Regions from separate parts of the Thermoanaerobacter kivui genome, predicted to be linked through region 1. Evidence: riboswitches for the same ligand, from Rfam matches in the RefSeq annotation. Region 1 holds a riboswitch; the other holds the start of a gene.
What was found. Region 1 has a riboswitch for fluoride ahead of TKV_RS08605 (DUF6062 family protein). Riboswitches for the same ligand answer to the same signal wherever they lie in the genome.

Region 1 (11,139 bases):
GCGCATCTTTTGTACCTTTTCCAATACCATCAACCAGTCTCAACCCAAAAGCCATGGCAGCACCATTCGCCAATGGCAGTAATACTCTTCCAACAGCGGAAAATAAATATCCAATAAACACAATAGATTTTCTTTTTCCAATTTTATCAGAAACTATTCCAGATATTATTCTCATAATGCTTACAACCGTAGTGACGCTTCCCTCTATTAAACCTACCATTTCTTTACTTAGACCGAGAATTTGAGTATAAAAAGTAGGCAAAATAGGTACAATCATATCCTGACTTAATCCGCCAAAAAATGCAACCCACCCTAAGACTTTAATGTTATTATTCTCATTGTTTTTTATTTCTTTATTTTCCAATTGTCTCACCATCCTTATTTGCCACTCTTGTTTTAATTTTCTTCAAAGAATTTTCAATAATATTTTTTGTTAAAACTGAAAATTTATCTCTGTTTTCTAAAAGAAACTTCTGAGACTTTTCGCCGCCAATCTCTCCAAGAGCCCACACAACTGCTTGTTCAATATATGGGTCTTTTTTTGTTTTTATACTGCTGTGCAAATATTCTATTAATTTTCTTTCTGCCTTTTTTATTTTAAGCTCTCCAATTAACTTCGCTGCCATATAAGCCACATTATAATCTGGATGATTTATGGCTTTTATAAGTTTTTCACTGTAATCATCATTTGATATATTTTTAAAATCATAGCCACAGTTGGAACACTTTTCTTCTCCCACTTCACCTATTTTAAAACACACAGGACATATATACCTCATTTTCCATCAACCCTTATACCTAAAACTCCTTTAAGATATCTATTTTCAGATTCGTAACCTTTTAATCTTATTTCAAGTGTTTGGTTGTCACGCATCAACTGAAAATTTTTAAATTTCATTGCAGAATATTTAGACGCCAGAGTAATTAGCTGCCTTCTTAAATCATCTTCATTTGGATTATTCCGTTCTATTTGATATGCCTTAATCCCCATTTCAAAAATAGCTCTATAGGCATCTTCTTCTGTAAAACCATCTTTTTCAAAATCTTTAACTAACTCTTTGATTTCTTCAAAGCTTTCATCGCTGATTTCAAAAGAAATCCTAATCATAATAGCCACCTCGCAACAATTTTAATGCTCTTTCAATTGAATCTTTAGAATCGTACCATGGCTCGTTATGAAACCTGTAATCAAATTTAGTTATAAACCATTCGAGGTCACTTATATTCTTTTCAATTGCCGCTTTATTTATTTCAAATATTTTTTCAATTTCAGGTGTTATATTTTTTGTAAGTTCCATAAGCATATTTAAATGATAAAAGCATAATTTTGATAAACTTTCACTGTGCCTTTCAACAAAATCTTTATCAGTCTGTAAAATATCTATCAATATATGCATTTGGTATTTATCTCTTTCACTTAAATAATCACAAACAAGGCATTTGTTTTTTGTTTCTTTTTTTCTTTTTTCCTTTTTTTCTTTAAAGATTTTTGTTTCTCCGTAATTTGATGTAATTTATAAGTGACGTTCTCTTTTAATGCGATTGCCAAACCCAATTTATCATATGAATTATTCAATAATTCCAAATGATAATGGCAAAAATTTGTCTCTCTTATTTTGACATACATTTCAGGGTCTTTTAAAACCTCATCTTCAAACAAATGCTCACAATAGGCTTTTTCTTCGTCTTTTATAACCTTGCATATTGGACAACCTCTCTTATATTTTTCAAAAACCTCATACAATGGAATAAATTCTAACTTCATGCAGATTCTCATCCTCTCTTTTTTGTCAAATAAACAAAAATGGCCTCTACATTCAACAATGTAGAAGCCATTAGCCTTCACGGCAATAAGGTGAGCTTCATCACCGTTATTTAATTTTTTCTCTACAATATATTATACATTTTTTAAACAAATTACAAGTGAAAAGGCTACATATTAAAGACTCTTGTTTGGATTTATGATTTTTATACACTAAGTTTTTAATTATCTTTTCTGTATACCATTGCACCTATTCCAACTAAGGCAACGAGGCTTATACAAACTATTGCAGAAATAAAAATTGTATCCATTTTTACACCTCAAAAATAATATTTTTTAAAATTCAGGGTTTATTTTTTTTTAAATTTAGGATATAATATATTTAGCAAGGAATTGCAGGATTAATCGTCCGAATATATGGTGGGCTTTTTAAATAGATTATGTTGTAATAACATAATCTATTTTTTTGTTTCTGCAGAGTTATCTTTTATTTCTACTTCTAAACCACTTTTGAATTTCTCTGTAACATCGGCGTGTGTCCGAATTTTTGCTTGTATTTTATCACGGTTACAAACCACAAGTGCAACAATACCGACTATTGCGACGATAGTAGTACAAAATATGAGTATTAATTGTACTGCTTCGCCCATGCATTCACCTCCATTTTTACTCCTGCAATTCCTTGATGTTGGGGGGATGGAGGTGAATGCTTCAACATATTCGAACTTCCCCCACTTTACTTTACAGAATTATTATATCATAAATTTCCTTTTATATCTATAGCAAAAAAGTGCTCAATAGCGTCAAAAATCTGCAGTCTTCATCTAAAGTCAGTTTCCCGTAAGTTATGATAAAAAAACTACAAATTGCTTAGCATTTAATAAAGCTTAATCATTTTTATCTTTTTATCTAATCATACTACAAAATATCTATGGTATAATTATGGTGAAATAAACAAAATCTTTATAAAAAGGGGTTAGAATAAAATTGACATCATATGTAAAAAAACGAACCTTTATTATATTTATCTTTTTTACTATCATGATTTTCGCACTTATTGTAAGGCTTATATGGATACAGGGTATAAACTCTTCAAAACTTGCCATGGCAGTCGAAAGGCAAAGTACTGCTGATATCATATTAAAGCCTCAACGGGGCAATATTTATGATGTAAACGGGAATATCCTTGCCTGTAATGTTCCAGCAGGAGATGTATTTGCGGCTCCTAAATTTATAAAAAATCCAGAAAAAGCTTCAGAAGAACTCTATAAATACTTAAATATGGACAAAGACTCACTTTATAAAATCCTTTCAAATAAAAATTCAGAGTGGGCTGTGCTCGGTAGGTCTGTACCTCTTGACAACATAAATAAAATAAAAAGCCTTAACATACCAGGTATATATGTAGAAAATACTTTTACAAGAAGTTACCCATATGGTAAAATGCTGTCACAGGTATTAGGCTTTACAGGAATCGATGGTAACGGCTTATATGGTCTTGAATACTCTCTTGACAGATATTTAAGTGGCATACCCGGGCGTGAAATCTCTCTTGTGGATGCAGAAGGTAGAAAGGTAGGACTTCCAGACAAACTTCATAAACCTGTAAATGGAGATAATATTGTACTTACAATTGACTCGGTCATACAGGGTTACACTGAAAAAGCTATAGAAAAAGCATATGAAAAATATAAACCGGAAGATGGCATAACAGCAATAGTCATGAATCCAAAAACTGGTGAAATACTTGCCATGGCTAATTTGCCTGATTTTGATCCAAATAATCCGCAAGATGTGCCTTCACAAGAATATTGGTCAAATCCTGCAATATCAAGTATTTACGAACCCGGTTCGGTATTTAAAGTGATAACCGCTTCTGCAGCATTAGAATCAGCTGTAGTTACGCCAGACGAAAGATTCTATGACCCTGGATACTATGTAGTCTCCGGTAGAAAAATTAGAAGTTGGACAGTTTTAGGAGATATAACTTTTTCGCAAGCTATTGAAAAATCAAGTGATACAGTTTTTGTCCAAATAGTTGAAAGATTAGGCGTCGATGCTTTCTATAAATACATAAAAGCTTTTGGCTTTGGTTCCCGTACTGGAATTGAGCTTCCTGGCGAAGTCAGTGGAATGGTTTTGTCAAAATCAAAAATATATCCTGTCGACCTTGCTACTATGTCCTTTGGTCAAGGAATCGCTGTAACCCCCATTCAAATGATTACAGCTTTTTCCAGTGTAATAAACGGTGGCAACCTTATGGCTCCACATATTGTAAAATACATCGAAAACGGCGATAAAATAATTAAAGAATATAAGCCTCAAATAGTTAGACAGGTAATCTCTAAAGAAACTTCCGATACAATGAGATATATACTTGAAAAAACAGTAACAGAGGGTACCGGACGAGCAGCACAAGTGCCTGGATATACAGTAGGTGGTAAAACTGGTACAACTGAAAATTATGCTCCAGGAAAATACGTAGCATCATTTGCTGGATTTGCACCAGTTGAAAACCCCAAAATTGCGGTATTAGTTCTTGTTAAAAATCCAACGCAAAATGGTTATATGGGGGGAGAAGTAGCAGCACCAATAGCCCAAGAAATATTAAGAGACGCTCTTAGATATTACGACACAGTAAAAAAATAATAATACCAGTTTATTTAGCACACCAATAAAAAATACAATTGTAAAAAAGTTATATTAAATAATAGATTCAAAAACATTTTTTTCTTTGAAAGAAACTCTTTATTAAATGTGTCACATTATTAAAGGGATAAAGAAAGTATATGCCAATAAAAAGAAAGTGTCCAAGCCTCTCATCATCACAAGAAAAACCATAAATATACCCTTTACTGACTCACACTGTTTTTTATTTCCTCTGTTATATCAAAAGCATTTTTGTTATTCTTTATCCCTTCTTTTATTTTTTCTATCACTTTGTTGTTTATTTTTCTCCATCCATCAAATGGAGGGATGATATTTGTATAATTAGTAGCCAATTCAATTTTTTTTATTTTAACCCACATCCTTTCGCTTTGCTCAAGCACAAATTGTAATGAAAGTGTCCTATTGAGCGATATTTTTGATATAATTTCTTTAAAATATATAGATATACTACAAAGCACGGAGGAGGGAGTGGAATTATTTCTACCACTCATTGGACTCAAGTCCGCATTTTAACATGTGTAGAATATCTTCTCAAGCACAAATAAGTGTGACTTTGATCACGTACACTAATCATTGTATAAGCAATTCCTTAGTGTTTTTGTGCTGGATATTCAGTCAATGTCTATATATTTTAATTTTTATCTCTAGGGTTGATCAATCAGTCAAGATGAAGGTTTGCGGAAAACACTATGACTTTATCAATCTTTGTGTTTCTGATTTGGATAAAGCCATTTCTCAATTAGCCAAACCTTATCAAGACTTGATTGATATCTCTGTTACCCTACCTGGCATAACCGAAAAATCGGCAACTTATATCATCGCTGAAATCGGCACGGATATGACAGTTTTTAAATCTGACAAGCACCTTTGCTCTTGGGCTGGTCTTACTCCTCAAAACAACGAAAGTGCAGGTAAGAAAAAATCTGTCCATGTCTCAAGAGCAGGTGTTTACTTAAAACTTCTCTTAATACAGTGTGCCAATGCAGCAATTAGGGATAAAAAGAATCCTTATTTTAGGATTAAATATGAACGTATTAAAAAGCGCCGCGGTCATAAACGGGCAATTGTTGCTATTGCTCGTATGATCCTCACTTGTCTCTATCATATGCTTTTGAAAAGGGAACCTTTTAATCCTTCTGACTCCGATTACACTAATATGCCAGAAAAACTTTATCAAAAGCATAGGCAACAATATATTAAGAAAGCTATTAAACTTTTAGAAAAAGAAGGTTGTACTATTATCCCTCCAAAAATTACTTAAACATTATATGTTACCATTATTTGGCTTTGGGCAGCTTCATTTGGTGCCCTTTTTGTCATGCCCAAATTTAACTATTTTACTTTCACACTATCATCTTCTGCAACTACATCTTTTTTAACTGGTACATAACCTAATTCAATCACCTTTTGTTGGTCTTCTGTAAGAAACTTTATAAGCTCATACTCCATTTCAATCTTTTTTTCATTTTTTTGTTTTTTTATGCCATAGGCATATATTTTAGGTGATAATGTCAAAGGTATGCCACTTTCCCCTTCAGGATACATCGCTACATCAAACTCAAATAATTTTCCTTTTGACTGTAAATTTTTAAGCTGTGCTATTTTATAGCTTTCTTCTACTAATACTGCAGTGTTTTTAGCAATAATAAAGTCTTGCCACAATTTTTCTCTGTCTCCCTCAAGTGAAACAGGATTGACTACTTTATATTTCTTAAATAAATCCAAAACTTTTTGCACTCCTGAAACTGCTTGAGGACCAAAAAATGAATACTTTTTACAAATATAACAAAAAAGTAAAAGGCTTTTTCACACTAACCACCTCTTATTATCTATATTCTCAAAATCATTCTTAAATAACCTAAAAAAGCAGGATAGATTTTTTATATCTACCCTGCTTTCTTTCATGTTTTAAATCATATTTTAAGTCCTGCTTTTCTCCAGTCCTCTTTAAATCTCTCTATTCCCGCATCTGTAAGCGGATGTTTCACCATCTGCATAAGCACTTTGTAGGGAACTGTTGCTATATGAGCTCCTAACTTGGCAGCTTGCAAAACATGTATAGGATGTCTTACACTTGCAGTAATTATCTCTGTATCTATATCATAATTGTTAAATATTTGGACAATATCCTCAATAATCTGCAGGCCATCTGTATTTATATCATCAAGCCTACCTACAAAAGGACTTACATACGTCGCACCTGCTCGAGCTGCTAATAAGGCTTGATTTGCTGTAAATATTAACGTTACATTCGTTTTAATTCCTTCTTTTGAAAGAACATTTACTGCTTTCAACCCTTCAGCCGTCATAGGAATTTTTATTACTATATTTTTATGTATCTTTGCAAGCTCTCTTGCCTCTCTAATCATGCCCTCACTGTCATCACTTATAACTTCTGCACTTATAGGACCATCTACAATTTGAGTAATTTCTTTTACTACCTCAATAAAATCTCTTCCTTCTTTAGCAATAAGAGATGGGTTTGTAGTAACACCTGATATTACACCTAATGCATTAGCTTCTCTTATTTCGTCAACATTTGCAGTGTCAAGAAAAAATTTCATCATTTTATCCCTCCGTTATCGATTTGTTTATCTTTATTATTATATATCTAATCTTCAAAAATTAAAAGTCATGCTTTATATCTATGAAACTTAGCCTGCCTTTAAACAAATTTTTCAAAAAATTTAAACAATATTTTTGTAAACTTCATATCTCAAATTATCTATAAATTGCTTTGCACTTCTTGGCGATTTTCCGTTATGCCATATAGCCCATTTTAACGCTTTTTCTTTTAAAAGATTCCACTCTATTTCTATATTGTGTTTTTCAGCTAAACCCTTAACAATTTTTAGATACTCTTCTTGGCTGGGTGAAACAAAGGTAACAGTTATCCCAAACCTATCACTTAAAGAAAGTTTTTCTTCTCTTGCATCTGTATTGTGAAGTTCATTGTCATTTATATTCTCTGTAATAATATGCCTTCTGTTTGATGTTGCATAAATTATTACATTTGGCGGTAAAACTCCTACACCACCTTCCAATGCTGACTTGAGTTCTTTATAATTTACTTCACTTTCGTCAAAAGACAAATCGTCAAAAAATAATATAAATTTTACTCCTCTGTCTTTAATTAAGTCAATTATGTATGGCAAATCTTTTATGTCATTTTTATTAATTTCTATAATCCTCAAACCCTCTCTATAAAACTTATTGAGCAAAGCTTTAATAGTAGAGGATTTTCCAGTACCTTTATCGCCGTATAAAAGTACATTATTAGCAGAAAAATTTTTTAGAAAAGCTTGTGTATTTTCTATAACTATTTTGCGTTCTTCTTCATAGCCTATCAAATCATCAAAAGTTATAGGGTCAACATTTTCTATTCCCTTTAGCTGTCTTAACCCATTTTCTATAACCCAGCGAAAGGCTCTATATCTTCCAAAAATGCCACATCCATTTAAATGGTAATAATTTGCCAAATATCCGGCAATTTCACCCTTTTTTAGCTCCCATAATTTTTCTAATGGCAGTTTGTTATTATCGATTTCTTTAAAAAAAATATTATTAGCATATTTTTCAAAGTCAGGTAACTCAGTCTTTAATAAATTATTTGCAGTTTCCGCTATGTTTATATAAGAAAATTCCCTTAAAATTCCTATTTCTTTTTCGACAACTTCAATCATTAAATCACTTACTGCATCAAAACCGTATTTTTCTGAAATGCGGCTAAAAGGATTTTCATCATAGGCAATTTCCTCCGATAAAAAACTGCGCAAAACGTTTTTATGAATTCCCTTTTTAAAAGCATATTCGGTAATATCTTTGTAAAAGCTGCTGTATTCAGAATAAATAATTTCAGTAGAGGGTTTTTCCTTTAAAAGCCCATGTAAAATTTTAATTACTCTTTTTATCAGGCTATGATTGATAATATTCCTATAAATCACTATTTTATTTAACTCGCCTAACATATTTTTTAATTTTTCTTTATCTTTCAACTGCATCATCTCCTACACCCTAGTTTTGAAAAAAGCTCTACTTTATTTCTTTGTTTTATTAAATTATATCATAAAGATGTATTTTCTGAAATTTATGTTGCCATGTCCCTATCATTGCAATATCTAGTAAAGGTTGATGTACACTCTACCCTTTGTCAAACGGTTCTCACTGCCATACCTATAACAACACTTCATTGCTTAAATTTATCCTGTGCCTAGCGCACACAAAAAAGTTTTCCATTAAGATTTCTTCCTTTACTGCTTGTAAAAACCTTGTGGATGATTTTTGTGCCATTTCCATGCGCTTTCGATTATTTCTTCTAAAGAAGCATATTTTGGAGTCCATCCTAATTCTTTCATGATTTTTTCTGATGAAGCTACCAATACTGCGGGGTCTCCCGGACGGCGCCCGGTAACCTCTGCAGGAATAGGATGTCCTGTCACTTTTCTTGCAACTTCAATAACTTCTTTTACACTAAATCCTTCTCCATTTCCCAGGTTATAAATCGCACTTTCATTGTCTTTTCTTAATTTATCCAGTGCAAGTATGTGTGCATCGGCAAGGTCCATCACATGAATATAATCTCTTATACACGTTCCGTCCTTTGTAGGATAATCATCTCCGTAAATAATTATTTTTTCCCTTTTGCCAAGTGCAACCTGAAGTATAATCGGTATAAGATGCGTCTCCGGTGAATGGTCCTCTCCAATTTCGCCTGTTTCAATAGCTCCCGCAACATTGAAATAGCGCAAAGCGACATACTTGATTCCATAAGCATTGTCTGCCCATTTTAACATCTTTTCAACGGCAAGTTTTGTCTCACCATAAGGACTTGCGGGATTAGTTCTATCCTCCTCTTCTATTGGAATTCTCTCCGGCTCTCCGTATGTTGCAGCTGTTGAAGAAAATACAATTTTGTTGACATTGTACTTTTTCAACGCTTTTAAAAGGCTCAACGTCCCACACACATTGTTTTCATAATATTTAAATGGCTCATTTACACTTTCTCCGACAAGTGAAAATGCTGCAAAGTCGATTACTGCTTCAATTTCATTTTCTGTAAATACTTTGTCTAAAAAATCTTCATCTCTCAAATCCCCTATATACAGTTTCCCTCCTAAAACAGACTCTTTATGACCTGTGATAAGATTATCTACAACGACAACTTCTTCATTTCTCCTTAAAAGTGCTACAACAGTATGGCTTCCAATATAACCTGCCCCACCGCATACAAGAACCGCCATATTTTCTTCCTCCTTCAATGTTTAATTTCTCCTGCTCCTCACCTATTCCCGTTATATATACTGTTGGTGCGTAGCCTATTTTTTGAGTGTAATTACGGGTAACCACTTCTATAAATTCTTCTTTTACAATGCTTACAGTGCATCCACCAAAGCCCGCTCCAGTCATACGGACCCTATTACTCCCTTTAATTTTAACGCTTCTTCTACCAAAGTGTCCAATTCTTTTCCTGTAACTTCGTAATCATCTCTTAAAGAGTTATGAGATTCAACCATTTATATGTGTAATCGTATTATGAGGGATAAGCTCTCCATTCTCTAATCAGGTTGGTGAAGCAGAAACAGAGTATAAAAATATTTATGATTTTAAATATGAGGTTCAAGTATTAGATTTTAAAGAAATACGGAGGTAGAGAAAATGGGACTCCCGCAATGCACTTTGCGCATAAAAGCGGAAACTTACTAAATACTTTAGCTGAGTTTAAGGAATCCCCTACAAGAGGATTCATTAAGAATAATTATTTATTTAGTACTTCTTTATTGACAAGAGTGCGAGGCACTCTTCCTTCTATTATATCAATTATGTTTTGAGCCACAAGTATTGACATGTCCCTTCGCGCTTCTTCTGTTGCACTTCCTATATGAGGAAGCATTACGACATTGTCAAGCTGTGCTAATTCTTCTTCAAAGAGAGGCTCTCTTTCGTACACATCTAAACCTGCTGCATATATGTCCTTGTTTTTTAACGCTTTTACAAGGGCTTTTTCGTCTACAACAGGACCTCTTCCTGTATTTATCAATATGGCAGACTCTTTCATCAATTTTAATTCCCTTTCTCCAATCAAATGTCTCGTTTCAGGAGTTAATGGCACGTGTATGGAAACAAAATCAGATTCTTTTAACAAAGTATCCAAGTCTACATATTGCGCTCCTGTCTCTTCTTCAAACTCCTTCTTAGGACTTCGTGCAGTGTACAAAATCTTCATATCGAAGCCTTTTGCCATTTTAGCAAAAGCTTGTCCTATGCGGCCTGCACCTATTATTCCTAATGTCTTGCCTGTTACGCCTTTTCCTAAGAAAAGCATTGGCGCCCAACCTTGGAATTTTCCTGCTCTCATAAATTTATCAGATTCTACCACTCTTCTTGCAGTTGCAAAAAGAAGAGCCCAAGCCAGTTCCGCAGTAGCGTTTGTCAACACATCAGGAGTATTTGTTATGTACACTCCTCTTTTTGTAGCTTCTTCTAAATCTATATTGTCAAATCCTACAGCATAATTTGCAACAATTTTTACTTCTTTTGCAGCTTCAAAAAACTCTTTGTCTACTTTGTCTGTAAGCTGTGTGATTACAGCATTTTTGCCCTGTACTTTTTTAAGTAACTCTTCTTTTGTAAGCATTCTGTCGTAAGGGCTTACTTCTACCTCGCAATACTTTCTCAAAAGATTAAGTCCCTCTTCAGGAATAGCTCTT
Region 2 (11,139 bases), 750 kb from region 1:
AATTTTCATGATGATATCTTATAATATCCGAAAAATTTTCTCCAAAAGGCAGTTTCTTTACAATCTCACTTCCTCTTTCACTGTGTTTCCACCATTCATCTGTGTCAAAGTCTTCGTATATATCCCCTTTCCCTATATCATGTAAAAAAGCAGAATAGTATACTTTTTTTGTTTCTTCTTCATCCAAATTCAGCATCTCGGAAATCCTTAGAGAAATATAAGCCACCTTTCTTGCATGTCCCATATTTTTATACTCTTGTACGTCAAGGACCAAAGATAAAGCGGACAGCAGATTATTATAATTCAAATTCACATTTTATTCCTCCTAACCGATATTTATTTTCAACTAATATATATTATACACTAACTAAATTAAATTTCCTAGATAAAATCCAACATAATATCCCAATATTCCCCCTATCAGTCCAAATATAATTGTCAATGACATGTATATAAATGCATGAAAATATTTTTTGTTCTTGATCAAGTCTACTGTCTCATGTGAAAAAGTTGAATATGTTGTAAAAGCACCTAGAAATCCTATTGTCAAAAAAAGTTTAACATCATAGCTTAAATCTACATTTATTTTAGGACTTGACAAAAAGTTTAATAAAAACGCACCTAATACATTTATAATAAAAGTTTCGATAGGAATAACTATCTCTCGGTTTTCCTTTATATGCCGCGATATTTCATATCTCAATATTGCTCCAAAAATTCCTCCAATTCCCACATATAGTATACTTGTCACTGTTCTTCCTCCCTCTCCTTTAGTAAGTCAAAAGTTTTGTCAGCAAATTCAAATCCTAAATAAGACATTAAAAGACCACCAAATATTGATAAAATCATATAACTTAGAGCAATATAATCTTTCCCTGCTTTTAATAAATTTATTGTTTCCATACTAAAAGTAGAAAATGTTGTAAAAGCCCCAATAAATCCTGTTGTTATCCCTAATCTCAAATTAGTATTTACCTTGTACTCATCCATAGTAAAATTAGCAATAAAACTTAACAAAAACGAACCTAAAATGTTTATTATAAAAGTTTCAAAGGGAAATGCAGTGTGATACATCTTTGTAAAGTAAATTGTTATTGAATATCTCAGTACGGCTCCAAAAAACCCGCCAATCCCTATATAGATGTATTCCATGAAAACTTCCCCTTTCTGTTTAGATTTTTGGACAATAAAAAGCCCCTATTAGGCCTTATATCACATCCTAATAGGAGCCATCAGCGTTTCCGCATTTATGGCGAGCTCCATCGCCTCACGTTGTTTATTATAATAAAGTACAAATGAAAATGCAATATCTTTTTACAATTCCCTTCTGCCTTCAAGAGCCCTTGAAAGAGTTACAACATCAGTGTATTCAAGGTCACCGCCTACTGGCACACCATGAGCAATTCTTGTAACCTTTATTCTTAACGGCTTTAAAAGTTTAGCAATGTACATTGCTGTCGCTTCTCCTTCTATATCCGGATTTGTCGCAAGTATGACTTCTTTGACATTTCCGTTTTTGACTCTGTCCAAAAGTTCTTTAATTTTTATATCCTCTGGCCCCACTCCCTCCATTGGTGAAATGACTCCATGGAGTACGTGATATACACCTTTATATTCACGGGTTTTTTCCATCGCGACAACATCCATAGGATGAGAAACTACGCATATAAGCGAATGGTCTCTTTCTTTATCGCTACATATGTTACATATTTCAGTGTCTGTTATGTTATAACAAATTTTACAATACCTTATTTTCTCTTTTGCCTCAATAATAGCCTGTGATAAACTTTTTACCTCTTCCAAAGGCATGTTTATTATAAAAAAAGCAAGCCTTTGAGCAGTCTTAGTTCCTATACCAGGTAATTTTGACAGTTCATCTATAAGCTTAGCTATGGATGCAGAATAACAGTTCATTATTTCACCTCAAAACAATCCAGGAATATTTAACCCTCCAGTTATTTTTGCCATTTCAGAAGCGATCATCTCTTCTGCATTTCTTAAAGCCTGATTAACTGCTGCTAATACAAGGTCTTCTAACATTTCAACATCGTCTTTATCGACCACATCAGGGTTTATTTCAATACTTACAAGCTCTTTTCTGCCATTAGCCACTACCTTTACCATACCACCGCCAGATGTAGCTTCTACAGTTTTTTGTGCTAATTCTTCTTGCATTTTCTTCATTTCTTCCTGCATTTGCTGGGCTTGTTTAATCATATTATTTATGTTAAACCCGCCCGGAAAACCGCCTTTTGCCATAATAATATAACCTCCTAAATTTTATTTTCTTTATAAAATATTTATATGCCTCATTAAAGTATTTGTGAAAAATAAATTTTATATTATTTCTATATCCTCTCCAAAAAGCTCTTTAACCTGTTTTATGAGCAATTCTTCTTCATTTTTTTTTAGTTCAAACTTCAAAGAAAGCTCTTTCCCCGCTACTTTTTTAAGTATCTTTTCAATAAAAGTTTTATTTTCTACTTTACTTAGCTCATCCTTTAAGAAAGAATACTCCTCAGGATATTCTAACACAATTGCCCCGTTTTTTAAATAAGGAACACCTTTTTTCATAAAAGTATATACTGCTATCCTTTCTCTTTTCACTATTTCTTTGACTTCATTCCACACCTTATCCAAATCTATGTCTTCTTGCTGAGGCAAGATATTTTTTTGCCCTTCCTCCCTTTCTCTTTTAAAATTTTTTATTTCTTCCTTTTGATTTTTTGCCTCTTGTTCAGAGTTTTTAATAAATATTTGACCCTGCTTCAATTTTTCTTCCAGCTGTTCTACACGGGCCAATAAACTCATCATATCATAAGAAATTTCCTGTTTTATCAATCTCAAAATAGTAACCTCTAAAAGAGTTACCGGAGAAATAGCATATTTAATTTCTCTCTGTAAATTTATAAATTTTTCTAAAGCATTAGTCAAAAACGCTGTTCCAAAGTTTTGGGATTTTCCTTTTATCGTTTCACTGTCATTGTATAAAATCCCTTCTAACTCCTCTCCTCCTGTTTTATAAATTACCATGTCTCTCAAAATAGAAATTAAAGATTTTAAAAAATTTCCTATATCAACTCCATAGGATAAAATTTTATCCAACTGTTTCAATGAAGATGTAGCATCCTTAGCATTTATATACTCTAAAAGTAAAAACAACATTTCATCATTAGCTACACCCAACATCTCACATACATCTTCATAAGTTATAAGGTCTTCCTTGTAAGAAGCGCACTGTTCTAAAATACTTATAGCATCTCTCATAGAACCATTTCCATAGAGGGCAATAGTTTTAAGCCCCTTTTCTTCGATTTTTATTCTACTGTCATTGCAAATTCTATCAAGATTTTGAGCAATTAACCGCGTAGGTATTCTCTTAAAGTCAAACCTTTGACACCTTGACAAAATAGTATCAGGCAATTTATCAGGTTCAGTAGTAGCAAGAATAAAAATCACATGAGGAGGAGGTTCTTCCAATGTTTTTAAAAGAGCATTGAAAGCTCCCGTAGAAAGCATATGCACTTCGTCAATTATATATACTTTATATTTTGTCAAAGAAGGAGAATAAATAACAGATTCCCGTAATTCTCTTACATCATTTACACTGTTGTTAGAAGCAGCATCAATTTCCAAAATATCCATCGTAGTATTGTTATTGATGGATTGGCAAACTTCGCAAGAATTACAAGGTTCTCCATCTGTATTATTTAAACAATTAATCGCTTTTGCAAAAATCTTAGCTACACTAGTCTTTCCTGTACCCCTTGTACCGCTAAAAAGATAGGCATGCCCTATTTTATTGAATTTTATCTGATTTTTCAAAGTTTTTACAATATGATCTTGCCCCACCACCTCTTTAAAGCTTTTGGGCCTATACCTTCTATATAAAGACTGATACATGCTTTAACACCTCGTTATATTCAATTGTAACAAAAAAAAAGATATATTTCTATATCTTTTTAGTTTCTTGACAAACCTTTTTGTAAGTAATTTAAAGTCTCTTGCTTTTATGTTGGGTGCAGGCTCACATATCTAAGTCGTGTCTATGGCTCGTTTTGGACAGAGGGGACACACTAAGATGCTTCCGCGATGCACCTTACGTATAAAAGCGGAGACTTATTAAAAAAACTTTGTCGACAGTCTGAAAGATATATTTCTATATCTTTTAAGAAACGTTTGTAAAAATCTGATTTTTTATCTCTTCTAATCTCTGCTTTTTGTTCATATAAAGGGAAATAAACGCATCTACCACCTCAGGATGGAATTGAGTGCCTTTATACTTTAAAAGTTCGTTTATAGCCTCTTCAATATTCATCCCTTTTCTGTACGACCTATCTGATGTCATGGCATCAAAAGCATCTGCCACCCCAAGTATCGCCGCTTCTATAGGAATTTCTTCACCTTTGATCCCATAAGGATATCCTTTTCCGTCGTACCTTTCATGATGCTTTGAAACAGCCTCTAATATCTCTTCCGGCAGATCTATGGGCATTAAAATTCTTCTTGATATTTCTGGATGACTTTTAATTACCTTATATTCTTCATCTGTAAGTTTTCCCGCCTTTAAAAGAATAACATCTGAAATACCTATCTTTCCTATATCATGTAATATCCCAGCAATTCTAAGTTGTTCTACTTTTTCTCTTGAAAGCCCCATATATTCTCCTATCAAAGCAGCATATTGAGACACTCTCATTGAATGCCCTTTCGTGTAAACGTCTTTTGCTTCAACTGCATAAGCAAGAGCCTCTATCGTCTTTATATATAACTTTTTAATTTCTTCATAAAGCTTAGAATTTTCAATTGCAACGGAAACTGCACTCGCAATCGACCTTAACAAGCTCATGTTTTTTATTGTCTTAGTAGCAGTCCATACGTTCAATATTCCGATCATTTCATTTCGGGAGACTAAAGGCACAATAACCACAGAAAAGACTTCTTTGGAAGCAAAAATAGGGGTTATATTTTTATCATGTGGAAACTCGTCAACATCCTTTATTTTTATTTCTTTCAAATTCACCAAATCATTAACATCTTCCTGTGGCAATTCTATTTCACTTGAAATAAGATAATCTTTAAGCTCCCCGCCTTTTATAAGTAAAACAAACTTTCTTGACTCTTTATCATACTCTCTTATGGTACATAGGGGTGAATTGAGTATATTTGCAACCTTTTCCACAATATTATTTAACACTTCTTTCATGTCACTTCCTGATGTCAAAAGCCTTCCTACATCACTGATAGCCAAAATTTCATTGTTTTTTTCAACTATTTGCTGTTTAACTTGATACATCTCTGTAATATCCCTGGAAATACCTTGTATTCCTACCACATCTCCGTTAACTTTAAGCCTTTTTACGTGAGTTTCTGTTATGACCAACAAACCATCTTTACTTCTAAAATTAATCTCTGAAAAATTGATTTTTCCTGCCATCATGTCTTTTAATGTCTCTTTGCTTTCTTCATCAACAATTTCCAATAGACTTTTCCCTAACAACTCTTGAGGTGTGTAATTCAAATACCTTACAATTCTCGAATTGACAAATTCAATAATAAAATTTTTGTCAGTCACCCACAAAATGTCTTTGATATTATCAACTAACAATCTATATTTTCTTTCAGAAATTTCTAACTCATGGGTAAGAACTTCTAACTGCTCATATGAGGCTTCCAACTCCGCATTAAACTCTTGCAATTCTTCATTTTGGCGAATCAAATTTTCTGTTTGCTCTTTTAATTTCACGTAACTTTGTGATAAATCCCTTGCCATAGAGTTGAAATTTTTTGAAATCTCTACAAATTCCTTTGAATCGGTAATATTTAAGCGATATCTAAAATCCCCCTGAGATATTCTCTTTACACCTTCATTTAATTTTTCAAGTGGCTGAGATAGCTTTTTAGACAAAACAGCAGACATCCCCATTGAGATTAATAAAATTATGCTACCGATAAAAACTTTGTTTTCAAATCCTGATAAAAAATGCGCAATAGACAATATGTAAACGGTTATCGATAAACCAAATAAAACAACGAATAGTTTTTTCTTATAATCACTTAACATAATATCCTCCAACTTTCTTCTTTTGTAGAAAACAAATTCCCTATATTATTTTCGGATAAAACGCACAAAAACTTAAATGAAAACTTTTAAGAAGGGCTACATAAAGAAATTCTTAAAAGAATGGAAAAAATAAAAGGCCGTACACCCAGCTTCGACCTGCCACCATAAGCGTTACATAAGCAGTTAGCTCCACTCAAGCGCCCCTGCGGCACACGGAAGTGTTTGCTTACCGCTGCTTCCTTCCGGACCTGACGGGGTTCGCAAATTTCCGTTGCGCAGGACTCAAGCATCAACACCACTTACTTATGCCAGACCTTACAATGGTCAGGCCTCAGCCTGGGACTTCGACCCTGCTATAGCGGATTGCAGGTTACAGGGCACCGCTACCTCCCCATCTAGTACGGCCAAGAATTATTACCTTGTGTGTAATTTAAGTATATCACATAAAAAATACATTGGCAATAACCAATTGTACAAAGATAGTGTCAAGATACTGTAGGATTTTTTTAAGACAACCCCTGAAACTTAGTTAATTTCATACTTCAACTTATCATGCTTTTTATATAACTTGTGCATATTTTAATGCTCTTAAAACCCTATATATTGGCGTTACTTTCCCTATATTCAAAACCGTAATATTGTTTATTTTTTCATTTGTAGACGTTTTAACTCTCCTTACCGCTTCTTTTATTTGCTTCTTCGTTAAATTATAACTCCCAGCATTGATATTCTTTTTCTTACCCCATTCTGCTTCTCTTAAGTCTCCTCCATTCTTGCTGAATACCCTTAATTTCGCCATTAACTTTAATCCTTCTCTACTCCACCCTAGTGGATTCCTGCTTAATCTGGCTGAAAATACATGGCTTATATGCCCTTCTGCACTGCACCCTATTACATCTTCGTCTTTGTTGTATATCACTATTCCTTCCCAATTGTTTAGTATGTATTTCCTTGCTTCTTTTATCTTCTCTTTCTCTCTCTCTTCCTCTGCTGCCTTTATTAGCTCATCAAATACCTTCTTCACTCCTTCTTTATTCCCTTCATTTATTGCTCTCCATATCTTATCTCTATACTTTGGCTCTTTTGATGTTGCTTTTAATACGTATTTGTTTAAATGATATCTGTCTAACACAAACCTTGATTTTAATATCCATTTTAATCCCTCTTTTATCCACGGTGCCCCATCTCCTGCTATGTATATCTTCTCTATCTTCTCTTCTTTGTAATTGTCTTCTATGTAATTTGCTACATCTATCCATATGTCTTCAGGTTTCTCTCCTACATATGCTTTGTAATGCACATTTCTCAGTACATTTCTACCATTTTTCTCTTCTTTACCTTCATGTATGTATATCAATCGCGGTGTTTCATTGCTGCCATCTTGCAAAGGCACATGGTCTTCATCTGCTTCTATGTATAATACCCTTACCTCTTTCTTCTCTTTTATTTCTCTCTTTACTTCTACTTCTCCTATTTCCCTTATTGCGTTTAATACCGTCTGTTTACTTAACTCCTCTGGACATGCTTTTTTACTACTTCTCTCATATGATTCTTCTATCGCGTTTTCTACTAACTTTATTTTTACTCCCTTCTCTATCCTATCGTGCCGTCCTATCTCTAATGCATCATCTATCAAGTATGTATATCTTCCATCCTCTCTGGATTTGTAATATGTCCTCTCATATTCTATATCCCCAAGGATTGTCGTTAATCTCTTTTTATCTTTCCTCTCTACTACCCATTTTTCTTTCCTTCTCTTATCTTCTTTTATTATCCTATCTAACTCTTCAATAATTGCTTCTATTGCCTCTCTACCTAGTTTGTCCGTCAGTTCCTTTATCCTTGCTGCAAGCTCTGTAATATTCATTCCTTTATTTAATAAATCACCAAAAATTTCTACTACTTCCTTAGTGAAATTTAGAGCATTTTGTAGTATAATATCCTCAAAGATATTTTTTTTCACAAGAGACACCCCTTTCTGTATTGTTTTGTTTTCCATAATCTATTTTATCACAGGGGTTGTCTCTTGTTTTTTATCACTTAAAAAATCCTACGATAATTTTACACTATGTTGTACAAAAATAGGATAGATATTATACGAAAGGATTTTACTTAATGCAATCCCTAAAATCATTAATGAAACAAATCCACCTATAAAATTTTGAATTAATCCAAACATAATTAAAGATATCCCTTGAAAAATAAATCCTGATACAATAAAAAATTTTTTATTTACCCTTTTTCCGAATACTAATAAGGCTAATGACCCAAATAATCCTCCAACTGTAATCGCCGAGCTAATAATTCCATAAAATGTGCTGGAAAGGTTCAGAATATTTTTTGTGTAAAGTGGTATGTATAAAGATATTGGTGCTAAAAATAAATAACACCTCCGCCTATAATAGCAATAAAAAAGCAAAAATTTATTGCTTTTAATTACACGTAAGCCATCCAAAAACTGACTGAATAGATTTTTATTTTCTACACTATTTATAACCTGTTCAGATTCGCTTAAACTCATATTTTGCTCGTAATTTACATTGATAAACATTTCAAAAATTCCGGATAAAATAAAGGAAATTCCATTAGCAACAAATAAGAATACAGGATTAAATAAAGCAAATAAAATACCTCCTAATATCAACTCCAACTATGTTAATCAGATTAGCAGCAGTTTCACTTAAAGAGTTTGCAGATATTAAATAATCTTTTTTTACTATGTCTGGAATTATCGCTGTGCTTGCAGGTTTAAAAAGGTGTTTAAAGTAGACATCAAAAAAGTAATTATACTATAGATGAGAAAATACGATTACAATAAATTCCACATAATAAAATTATAGAGACAAATGCTCACTTCTGTGATATAACTTTAATTACCACAAAAAAATCAATAACAGGAGTGGAGCATATGTCTCATGATAATAGAATAACAGAAAACTCAGCAATTTACCAGTACCTTTTTAAATTAAATTTTATGCTATACTTCACCAAACCTGTTATTCGCCATATTGTGGAATTTATTATCGCTGCTGTTCAAAAAGGTTACAGTGGCACTGTTACTGATATTGTTAATTTAAGCTTTGCACATTGTCATAGAACTACCTTTGGCAAATTTTTAAGCCAAGGTGTTTGGAATATAGAATATGCATGGAGAGCTATAAGGCGAGAAGTTATTCGTATTATTTATCAACTTTCTCAACCCATAAAAGTCCTTTGTTTGTGATATTTGATGATACTATTGCTGAAAAGACCAAGCCTTCGTTACAGGCTAAACATCCTATTCAAGCAACAGGATTTCATCAATCGCATTTAAAAGGAAAACAGGTTTGGGACCATCAATTTCTTGCTATGGTGATATCTTGTGGCAGAATAGTATTGCCATACTACATTATGGTATCAACACTCCCGATACCCAAAGGGCCAGCATATGGTCTTTGTGATTCCTGGTTTGCAAATGAAAAAGTAATTAATGCACACTTTAAGCAAGGCTATCATCTTATTGGTGCGCTTAAAATCAACCGCATTATATATCCCAAAGGGATTCGCATCCAGATAAAAGACTTTGCCCAGTATATTGATAAGAACGAAGTTCACCTCGTTACAGTGAAAGGTTCTAATTACTGGGTATATCGTTATGAAGGTGCTTTAAATGGGATAGATAATGCTGTAGTTCTAATATGCTGGCCTGAAAAAGCTTTTAAAAATCAAAAAGCTCTACATGCATTTTTATGCACTGATACTGAACTAAATACTGAGACTATTCTAAATTACTACAGTCAGAGGTGACCCATAGAGATTTTTTTCAGGCAGACAAAGAACAACCTTGGCTTAAATACATATCGAGTACGCTCTACAAAATCAATAGATAGGTTATTATGTCTTATATCATTGACATACCTGTATTGTACAGTTTCAAGTGATAAATATTGTCAATTTGGTTGTGGAATAGTTATAGTTCGTAAAGATGTACAAAAGCAGCGTATTCAATGGAACTATGATCAAGCTAAAAATAATATACCTATCGATGAGATTTTTGAGCAACTAAAATTGGCTTAGATAAAGTGTATCTATCTAATGGTAATATTTGTTATTAAATTTTCTCATCTATAGTTTATAATTGCAGAATCTTTCATTGTATCTGCTTTATCAGCATTTTTCATTGGAATAGAAGGTAAAGGCACGGAAACTTTTTGATTTAAAGTTTTCATAATATAGTCTTTACAATACTGAGCAAGATTTTTAAGAAGATGAAACCGGTCACTTACTTGTATCGTATCAGGATGTGCCTCTTTTATTGCATTGCGGTATGACATAGAGCCATCTCTTGAAACTGTTTTTATATTAGGAAATGTTTTTAGCTATTCTACAACATCAACATAATCTCTTGAATTAATCATATCAACTATAAACTCCTCTATTGCAAATTTAAACAACAAAAAACCACCTCCTCCTTTTCCTTTTAGGGAGATGGTTGTGTCGGAAATATGTACACACGATTCTTTGTAGGTTATTCAATTTTTTTTCACTCAGTCGTGTTTTTGCGGTTTCTGTAAGAGTTTATTTGCTGTAACCTACGATTTTTTCGTTTTGAAAATTTATGAAAATGGCGGAGAGAGAGGGATTCGAACCCTCGGTACCCCTTTTAAAGGGTACACACGATTTCCAGTCGTGCACCTTCGTCCACTCGGTCATCTCTCCACGTTTTACTGGACTTCAACCCATATAATTACTCCACCGTTTTATTCAATTTTCATGGCGGAGAGAGTGAGATTCGAACTCACGAGGCGAAAAATTCGCCCACTCGCTTTCGAGGCGAGCGCTTTCGACCACTCAGCCATCTCTCCGCACTTATCTCCTTAAATTTTCAAAGAAATCTTTTAAAAGAGTTTTGCACTCTTCTTCCATTATTCCAAAATACACTTCTGTTTTACTTCCTAAATAGCTGTTATTTAAAATATCAACTACTGTACCTGCAGCACCAGATTTATCGCTTTCTGCACCTATATATACTCTTTTTATGCGAGCCTCTAAAATAGCTCCAGCACACATGGGACAAGGCTCTAAAGTGACATACA

Region 2: linked by a shared signal. The riboswitch ahead of crcB (fluoride efflux transporter CrcB) and the one ahead of TKV_RS08605 (DUF6062 family protein) in region 1 are both predicted to bind fluoride.

Annotation. Positions count from the first base shown of each region.
Region 1 is NZ_CP009170.1:1,691,416-1,702,554, forward strand. Features, by position in the region: gene TKV_RS08590 (MFS transporter) at 1-364, opposite strand, end outside; gene TKV_RS08595 (HEAT repeat domain-containing protein) at 354-779, opposite strand; gene TKV_RS08600 (hypothetical protein) at 776-1,108, opposite strand; partial or broken gene TKV_RS08605 (DUF6062 family protein) at 1,101-1,777, opposite strand; fluoride riboswitch at 1,820-1,879, opposite strand; gene TKV_RS08610 (hypothetical protein) at 2,221-2,412, opposite strand; gene TKV_RS08615 (peptidoglycan D,D-transpeptidase FtsI family protein) at 2,804-4,411, shown strand; partial or broken gene TKV_RS13160 (ABC transporter substrate-binding protein) at 4,615-4,782, opposite strand; gene TKV_RS08625 (transposase) at 5,100-5,693, shown strand; partial or broken gene TKV_RS08630 (ABC transporter substrate-binding protein) at 5,774-6,208, opposite strand; gene fsa (fructose-6-phosphate aldolase) at 6,346-6,996, opposite strand; gene TKV_RS08640 (ATP-binding protein) at 7,120-8,427, opposite strand; gene galE (UDP-glucose 4-epimerase GalE) at 8,683-9,672, opposite strand; partial or broken gene TKV_RS12475 (galactokinase) at 9,689-9,945, opposite strand; gene gyaR (glyoxylate reductase) at 10,188-11,139, opposite strand, start outside.
Region 2 is NZ_CP009170.1:44,702-55,840, reverse strand. Features, by position in the region: gene TKV_RS00260 (HD-GYP domain-containing protein) at 1-313, opposite strand, end outside; gene crcB (fluoride efflux transporter CrcB) at 368-751, opposite strand; gene crcB (fluoride efflux transporter CrcB) at 748-1,152, opposite strand; fluoride riboswitch at 1,217-1,276, opposite strand; gene recR (recombination mediator RecR) at 1,315-1,914, opposite strand; gene TKV_RS00240 (YbaB/EbfC family nucleoid-associated protein) at 1,924-2,259, opposite strand; gene dnaX (DNA polymerase III subunit gamma/tau) at 2,338-3,903, opposite strand; gene TKV_RS00230 (HD domain-containing phosphohydrolase) at 4,169-6,064, opposite strand; RNA gene ffs (signal recognition particle sRNA large type) at 6,202-6,468, opposite strand; gene TKV_RS00225 (ISLre2 family transposase) at 6,624-8,027, opposite strand; gene TKV_RS00220 (MFS transporter) at 8,115-8,714, opposite strand; partial or broken gene TKV_RS00215 (transposase) at 8,973-10,120, shown strand; gene TKV_RS00210 (transposase) at 10,165-10,404, opposite strand; tRNA gene TKV_RS00205 (tRNA-Ser) at 10,669-10,762, opposite strand; tRNA gene TKV_RS00200 (tRNA-Ser) at 10,818-10,908, opposite strand; gene tadA (tRNA adenosine(34) deaminase TadA) at 10,913-11,139, opposite strand, start outside.